DNA from 2 places in the Variovorax sp. GW821-FHT09B05 genome. Region 1 is predicted to be linked to the other one. Evidence: riboswitches for the same ligand, from Rfam matches in the RefSeq annotation. Region 1 holds a riboswitch; the other holds the start of a gene.
What was found. A riboswitch is a leader RNA that binds a small molecule or an ion and turns the genes downstream of it on or off. The one in region 1 is predicted to bind thiamine pyrophosphate.
Positions count from the first base shown of each region.

Region 2: it holds a riboswitch for thiamine pyrophosphate, as region 1 does, so the genes downstream of both, AC07RM_RS06755 (purine-cytosine permease family protein) here and thiC (phosphomethylpyrimidine synthase ThiC) in region 1, are expected to answer to the same signal.

Region 1 covers NZ_JBWKPN010000012.1:247,862-252,006, forward strand. The annotation lists gene AC07RM_RS28600 (sensor histidine kinase) at 1-1,322, shown strand, start outside; gene AC07RM_RS28605 (YchJ family protein) at 1,395-1,841, shown strand; TPP riboswitch at 1,909-2,014, shown strand; gene thiC (phosphomethylpyrimidine synthase ThiC) at 2,101-3,981, shown strand.
Region 2 covers NZ_JBWKPN010000002.1:403,850-407,994, reverse strand. The annotation lists gene AC07RM_RS06765 (PDR/VanB family oxidoreductase) at 1-78, shown strand, start outside; gene AC07RM_RS06760 (adenylate/guanylate cyclase domain-containing protein) at 75-2,009, opposite strand; TPP riboswitch at 2,112-2,214, shown strand; gene AC07RM_RS06755 (purine-cytosine permease family protein) at 2,291-3,631, shown strand; gene thiD (bifunctional hydroxymethylpyrimidine kinase/phosphomethylpyrimidine kinase) at 3,570-4,145, opposite strand, start outside.

The sequences.
Region 1 (4,145 bases):
TGCCGGTGTTCCTGAGCCTCGCGCTGCGGCTGGTGATCGAGCCCGGCAGCGTGACGGTCATCATGGGCTGCCTCGCGCTCTCGCAGCTGCTGGCGGCGCTGCACTACGCGCGCAAGCAGAACCGGCTGATCGTGGGCTCGATCGAGAACGGCTTCGAGAACGCGCGGCTGGCCGATGCGCTGGCGCGCCAGCTCGAGCACGTGGCGCAGCTCGCGGCGCAGCGCGCGCGCATCTTCGCGGCCGCCAACCACGACCTGCGCCAGCCCATGCATGCGCTCGCGATCTTCGTCGACGCGCTCGACACGCGCCACGCGCCCACGGCCGAGAACCTGCGCTTCATGCGCGACAGCGTCGATGCGCTGCGCGGCTCGATCGACGCGCTGCTCGACATCGCGCAGCTCGACGGCGGCGTGGCGCCGGTGCGCTTCGAGCCGGTGCGGCTGGCCACGCTGTTCGCGCCGCTGCAGGGGCGCTTCGCGGCGCTGGCGCAGGCCAAGGGGCTGGTGCTGCGCATCCGCGCCACGCCCGCGGTGGTGCGCGCCGACGCGCGCATGCTCGCGCGGCTGCTCGGCAACCTGGTCGACAACGCGATCAAGTACACGCCCCACGGCACGGTGCTGGTGTGCGCGCGGCGCACGCGCGGCGGTCCCTCGGGCACGGCGCCCGCCTGGCGCATCGAGGTGCGCGATTCGGGCGTGGGCATCGACACGGCGCACCGCGAGCAGGTGTTCGAGGAGTTCTTCCAGGTCGACAACCCCGGGCGCGACCGCAGCCGCGGGCTCGGCCTCGGGCTGTCGCTGGTGGCCAGCATGGCGCAGGTGATGGGCGCGCGCATCGCGCTGCGCAGCGCGCCGGGGCGCGGCAGCACCTTCTCGCTGGTGCTCGAGCAGATGGCGCCGCTGCCGGGCGAGGCCCCCGCCGAGGTGCCGCCGGAGGCAGCGCCCCCCACCGGCGGGCCGATCCGCATCCTGGTGCTCGACGACGAACAGCCGGTGCGCGAGGCCATGCGCTCGCTCCTCGGCGGCTGGGGCCACGAGGTGGCGCTGGCCGCCAATCCGCGCGAGGCGCTGCAGCAGGCCGGCGTGTTCGACCTGATGCTCAGCGACCTGCGCCTGGGCAGCGGGCTCTCGGGGCTGGCCGCCGCGCAGGCGCTGCAGGCGGTGGGCAAGGCGCGCCACGTGGTGATCCTCACCGGCGAGACCGCGCACGCGAACCGCGCCGAGGTCGAGCGCGCGGGCTATGCGCTGATCTACAAGCCGGCCGACGCACCGGCGCTGCGCGAGGCGATCGCGCAGAGCATGCGGCCGGCCGAGGCGCGCTGATCCCCCTCGCGGCGGCCCCAGGGCTTGCCCTCTGGAGGCCCCTGCCCGCACGGTGTTCCAATAGGGGCCTCCATGCCCAGCGTTCCCGATCCCTCCACCGCACCCTGCCCCTGCGGCCGCACCGACCGCCGCGACAAGCCCATCGCCTACGCGATGTGCTGCGGCCGCTACCTCGACGACTTCGAGCACACCCCCGCGCCCGATGCCGAATCGCTGATGCGTTCGCGCTATACGGCCTTCGTGCGCGAGCGTGCCGAGTACCTGCTCGGCACCTGGCACGCGAGCACGCGGCCGGCCTCGCTCGACTTCGAGCCGGACGTGCGCTGGCTCGGGCTCGACGTGCGCGGCCGCTCGATGAGCGATGCCGACCATGCCGAGGTCGAGTTCGTCGCGCGCCAGCGCGGCGCCTCGGGCACGGCCTCGCGGCTGCACGAACGCAGCCGCTTCGTGCGCGAGTCCGATGCCGAGGGCCTGTCGCGCTGGTACTACGTCGACGGCGACCTGCAGGCGCGCGCCTGAAGCCCGGCGCGAAAGCGCGCCGTCTTGACGCGGGCGGTTGACGGCGAAGGCCGGCGCTCGCACAATCGGCCCCGCTCCGGGGTGCACGCATGTGGCGTGCTGAGATGGCAAAGCTGCCGACCCGCGAACTTGATCCGGGTCATACCGGCGTAAGAAGAGCTGCACTCCCTGGCTTCGGTCCGTCCCTCCACCCGAGACGGCGCCCACAGCCCACCGAGCGATTGCGGAGCACCCTTTCCATCCACAAGGAGTGCCCTGCATGAATGCCCCCGACAAGTTCACCACCCTGCTCTCGCTCACGCGCGAGCCCTTCCCCGCGTCGCACAAGTGCGTCATTCCCGGCAGCAGGCCCGACCTGTTCGTGCCGGTGCGCGACGTGAAGCTCACCAACGGCGAGACCGTGTCGCTCTACGACACCTCGGGCCCCTACACCGACCCGAAGGTCGAGATCGACGTGCGCCGCGGCCTGCCCGACGTGCGCGGTGCCTGGGTCGCCGAACGCGGCGACACCGAGAGCTACGAGGGGCGCACGCACCATGCGCTCGACGACGGCGCGAAGAACGAGGACCGCGATGCCCAGCGCCTGGCCGAGCTGCGCGCCGGTGCCTCGGCGCTGCAGCGCACGCCGCGCCGCGCGAAGTCGGGCGCCAACGTCACGCAGATGCACTATGCGCGCCGCGGCATCGTCACGCCCGAGATGGAGTACGTGGCGCTGCGCGAGAACGGCAAGCGCGAGTGGATGGCCGAGTACCTCGCCAACGAGGAGCGCGCGAAGCGCGTGGCCGGCAACCCCATGGGCGCGAGCATCCCGCGCATCATCACGCCCGAGTTCGTGCGCGACGAGGTGGCGCGGGGCCGCGCGATCATTCCCGCCAACATCAACCACCCCGAGGTGGAGCCGATGGCGATCGGGCGTAACTTCAAGGTGAAGATCAACGCCAACATCGGCAACTCGGCCGTGACCTCGAGCATCGAGGAAGAAGTGGAGAAGCTGGTGTGGGCGATCCGCTGGGGCGCCGACAACGTGATGGACCTGTCGACCGGCAAGAACATCCACACCACGCGCGACTGGATCGTGCGCAACAGCCCGGTGCCCATCGGCACCGTGCCGATCTACCAGGCGCTCGAGAAGGTCGGCGGCGTGGCCGAGGACCTGACCTGGGAGATCTACCGCGACACGCTGATCGAGCAGGCCGAGCAGGGCGTCGACTACTTCACCATCCACGCCGGGCTGCGGCTGCCGTTCATCCACCTGACCGCCGACCGCATGACCGGCATCGTCTCGCGCGGCGGCTCGATCATGGCGAAGTGGTGCATCGCGCATCACAAGGAGAGCTTCCTCTACACGCACTTCGAGGACATCTGCGACATCATGAAGGCCTACGACGTGAGCTTCTCGCTCGGCGACGGCCTGCGCCCCGGCAGCGGTGCCGACGCCAACGACGAGGCGCAGTTCGCCGAGCTGCGCACCCTCGGCGAGCTCACGCAGATCGCCTGGAAGCACGACGTGCAGACCATGATCGAAGGCCCGGGCCACGTGCCGATGCACATGATCCAGTCGAACATGGACGAGCAGCTCAAGCACTGCCACGAGGCGCCGTTCTACACCCTGGGCCCGCTGACGATCGACATCGCGCCGGGCTACGACCACATCGCGAGCGCGATCGGCGCGGCGATGATCGGCTGGGCCGGCACGGCGATGCTGTGCTACGTGACGCCGAAGGAGCACCTGGGGCTGCCCGACCGCGACGACGTGAAGCAGGGGATCATTGCCTACAAGATCGCGGCGCATGCGGCGGACGTGGCGAAGGGGCACCCGGGAGCGCGCTCGCGCGACGATGCGCTGAGCAAGGCGCGCTTCGAGTTCCGCTGGCAGGACCAGTTCAACCTGGGGCTCGATCCGGATACGGCGCGCGAATTCCACGACGAGACGCTGCCGAAGGATTCGAGCAAGGTGGCGCACTTCTGTTCGATGTGCGGGCCGAAGTTCTGCTCGATGAAGATCACGCAGGAGGTGCGGGAGTACGCTGCGGCTAAGGGGGTGGCGGAGGCGTTGGCTGTGGAGAAGGGGATGGAGGAGAAGTCGAAGGAGTTTGTGGCGGGTGGGGGGGAGATGTATATCCCTATTCGGGCTGTCTGACGGGCTGCTTTTTGTTGTCGCCTTCTTGCCTGTTGGTTAGGTCGTTGGCCGGGTCTCGCCCCGGCGGGCGACCTACTTTCTTTTGCTTCGCCAAAAGAAAGTAGGCAAAGAAAAGGCGACCCCGCTGTCTGTGTCCCTCCGCTTCGCTACGGGCAACCTGCGGT
Region 2 (4,145 bases), on a different contig from region 1:
ACCGAGCAGGCGGCCAACGACCAGTTCCTGCCCTGCTGCTCGCGCGCGCGTTCGCCGCGACTGGTGCTCGATCTCTAGGGCGCCTCGTTCTCCTCGAGCAGTTCGTAGAGCACCATGCGCGTCTGCCGGCCGCGCAGCGCCACCTGCTCCTCGATGCGGCGCGTGGGCAGCCGCCCGTTCAGGCCCGCGTGGGTGGCTTCGGACATCAGCGTGCGCGTGCCCAGTTCCTTGTTGCTGCCCTCGATGCGGCTCGCGGCGTTGATCACGTCGCCGAGCGCGGTGTAGGAGAGCCGGTCACTGGACCCGAGCACGCCGGCGATCACCACGCCGGTGTGCATGCCGATGCGCGTGTGGAAGGGCTGCAGCCCCTCGGCCTGCCAGCGGCGATTGAGCTCGGCCATCTCGGCATGCAGCTCGCGTGCCGCGAGGCAGGCGCGGTACTCGGCATCGGGCAGGTCGAGCGGCGCGCCCCACAGCACCATGATGCCGTCGCCCATGTACTTGTCGACCACGCCGCCATGGCGCGCGAACACGCGCTGCGCGAGGTTGAAGTACTCGGTGAGCTGGCGCACCAGCACGCCGGCTTCCAGCGATTCGGCGATGCTGGTGAAGCCCTCGACGTCGGTGAACATCGCCGTGATGCGGCGCGACGAACCGCCTGGCGCCAGCGCATGGCCCTCGGCCACGAGCTGGCGGATCAGGTGCACCGGCACGAACTTGCTGAAGGCCCGCAGGCTGCGCGCGGAGTCGTCGAGCGCCTGGTTCAGGTGCTGGATCTCGAGCACGCGGCTGGGCTGCTGCGGCAGGTCGTCGAGCTCGAGCCGGCCGATGCGGCGCGCGGTCTGCGACAGCTTCTCGATCGGCGCGGTCACCAGCTTCGACAGCCGCAGCGAGATGAAGAGCGCGAACGCCAGGAAGGCCAGGGTCAGCAGCAGGCCCCAGCGCACCAGGCGCTCCACGCCGGCGAGCAGCGCGGCCTCGGGCTCCCAGCTGATCAGCTCCCAGCCCGTGGGGCCGATGCGCGAGGACTCGACCCGGTAGCGCTCGCCCGCATGGGTGACGACGAAGCTCTCGTCCTCCACGTTCTCCGAGATGCCGTGGGCCAGCATGTAGGCATGCACCGCGCCGAGCACGCCGCCCTCGGGCCATTGCAGCGCGCGCACGGGATCGGGATGGTCGCTGCGCGCGAGCACGTGGTGGTCGTCGCTCAGCAGCACGCTCTCGCCGGGACCGCGGCTGCCGAACTGGCGCACCAGCGTCGACAGGTGGCCCAGCGACAGGTGGCCGACCACCACCATCGACTGCAGGTGCCGCCCCTCGTCGTCGAGCCGCTCGGCCGGCTGGGCGTAGCTCACGCCGAGTTCCTCGCCGTCGGCCAGGTGGAACGGCGGCGTCCACACCGGCGCCTTCCGCGCCAGCGCCTCGCGGTACCAGTCGCGTTCGGTGGCGTCGTGGTCGCTGCGGAAGGACTCGATGCGCGTGGTCGCGAAGCGCTGGCGCGGATCGCCGCCCTCGATGTCGACCGAGCGCTTGTATTCCCAGGTCTCGGTGCTGAAGGCCGGATCGCGCACCACCTGGCGGATCGCCGACACCGGGTAGCGCTCGGCCATCAGCAGATGGCCGTCGTCGCTGGCCACGCCGAGGCTGTCGAGCTCGGTGGCCTCCTCGAGCATGGTCCACAGCATCTCGGCGCTGCGCTCGCCGTCCTCGCCCAGCGGATGCAGGCTCGGCGAATCGCCGATGGCGTGCACCACCGCCTGGGTCTTGGCGAGGAAGGCCAGCACGTTGTCCTCGATGCGGTCGTGGTGGACCTTGTGCGCCGACTCGCCGACGCGCGACACCAGCCGCTGCGCGCCCCAGTAGCCCAGCGCCACCAGCAGCAGCGACTGGACCAGCGCGACGGCGCAGATGATGGTGCCGACATCGACCCGGAAGCGGCGCAGGCGGGTCGCGGCCGCGGACGGCCGGGTGGCATCCGTGGAGTCCGGCGGTATCGCAGCTTCTGCCATGTCATTCCCTTTCGGCGCGCTCGTGCGCGCCTCGTTCGTCGTGGCGCGGATTGTCCCGGACTTCGAGGAATGCCCCCGGTACGCCGCGACGGGCCTAAAATGGCGGTTCGCTAGGGGTGTTGGGTCGGCTTGCCGTCCCGGCTGAGAAAGTCCCTTTGAACCTGATTGAGGTAATCCTCGCGCAGGGAAGCTGGTCCGGCGGCCTGTCACGTTCTCTCGCGTGCCAGCCGTGCCGCTGGAGCCTCGCCCACCTGCCAAACCTTTTGCCCGGAGCAAAACGGATGGCACACGACGACACATCGAACCCTCTCGCCAACGAGGCGCTGACACCGCTGCCGGCGTCGCAGCGCGTCTTCGGCTGGCACGACCATGCCTCGCTCTGGTTCAGCCTGGGCGTGGGCCTGCTGGTGATGCAGATCGGCGCCTACCTGGTGCCGGCCGTGGGCACGCGCGACGCGGCGATCGCGATCGCGCTGGGTTCCTGCCTCGGCGCCGCGCTGCTGGCCTGGACCGCGCGCCTGGGCTGCGAGAGCGGCCTGGCCAGCGCGGGCCTGATGCATGCCACCTACGGCAGCGCCTTCGCACGGCTGCCGGTGCTGCTCAACATCGTGCAGCTGGTGGGCTGGACCACCTTCGAGCTGGTGATCATGCGCGAGGGCACGCAGGCCATCGGCCAGTCGGTGGCCGGGCCGTGGCTCGGCAGTGCCTGGGGCGGCGTGGCGACCACGCTGCTGTGGGGCGCGGTGCTGCTGGCGCTGCTCGCGGGCTCGATGGTGAAGCTGGTGCGGCGCTTCGTGAGCCGCTTCGGGCTGCCGCTGGTGGTGCTGTCGCTGTTGTGGCTCAGCTGGCAATTCGCAACCCAGTTGCATGCCAAGGGCTTCGATGCCTTCTGGTCGCGCCCGGGCGACGGCAGCATGGGCATGTTCGGCGCCCTGGACCTCGTGATCGCGATGCCTGTCTCATGGCTGCCGCTGGTGGCCGACTATGCGCGGCACGGCAAGCGCAGCGCGGGCGGACTGGGCAGCGCCTTCAGCGGCACCTGGATCGGCTATGCGCTGGCCAACATCTGGTGCTATGCGCTGGGCGTGATGGTGGTGAGCGTGGCCGAGCCCGGCACCAGCCTGGTCACGGCGCTGCTGCTGGCGCAGGGCGGGCTGGTGGCGCTGGGCCTGATCCTGATCGACGAGCTCGACAACGCCTATGGCGACGTCTATTCGGGCTCGGTCTCCACCCACAGCCTGCTGCCGCGCTGGAGCGTGAAGCGCTGGGGCCTGCTGCTGGCCGTGCTGTGCATCGCGCTCGCGCTGGTGCTGCCGATGCATACGCTCGAGCCCTTCCTGCTGTTGCTGAGCTCGGTGTTCGTGCCGCTCTACGGCGTGATCCTCGGGCGGCTGGGCGGCGGCCGCGCGGTGGCGCCGGCCGGCGCGCGCCCCAAGGTCGACCTGGCGGCGGCGCTGATCTGGATCGCGGGCATCGCGGCCTACCACGCGCTCGCGAAATGGGCGCCGCAGTTCGGCTCGGCGCTGCCGACGCTGGCGCTGACCTTCGTTCTCGCCTGGCTCAGCCGGCCGAAGCCCGCAGCGGCAGGCGCTGCGTCGGCACTGGCGCAAAGCCGTGGTTGAGCGGGCCATGACCGGCGCCGACCTGCACGTCGACAGCGGCCGCCATCGCGCCGAGGATGTAGGCGCGCGCGCGCTCCACCGCCTCGGGCAGCGCCGCGCCCAGTGCCAGGTGCGCGGCGATGGCCGACGACAGCGTGCAGCCGGTGCCGTGCAGGTTGCGGCTCTCGATGCGGCGCGAGGCCAGGCGGGTGCGTTCGCCACTGGATTGCAGCAGCACGTCGACCACCTCGCTGCCCGGCAGGTGGCCGCCCTTGAGCAGCACGGCGCGCGCGCCGAGTGCCAGCAGCTCGTCGGCCGCGCCATCGAGCGCGCCGATGCCGTCGATCGCATGACCGATCAGCAGGGCCGCCTCATCGAGGTTGGGCGTGATCACCGCGGCGCGCGGGAACAGTTCGCGCACCAGCACCTGCACCGTCTCGGCCGCGATCAGGCGGTCGCCGCTGGTGGCGACCATCACGGGGTCGAGCACCACGTTCGGCAGTCGGTAGTGGTCGATGGCCCAGGCCACGACCTC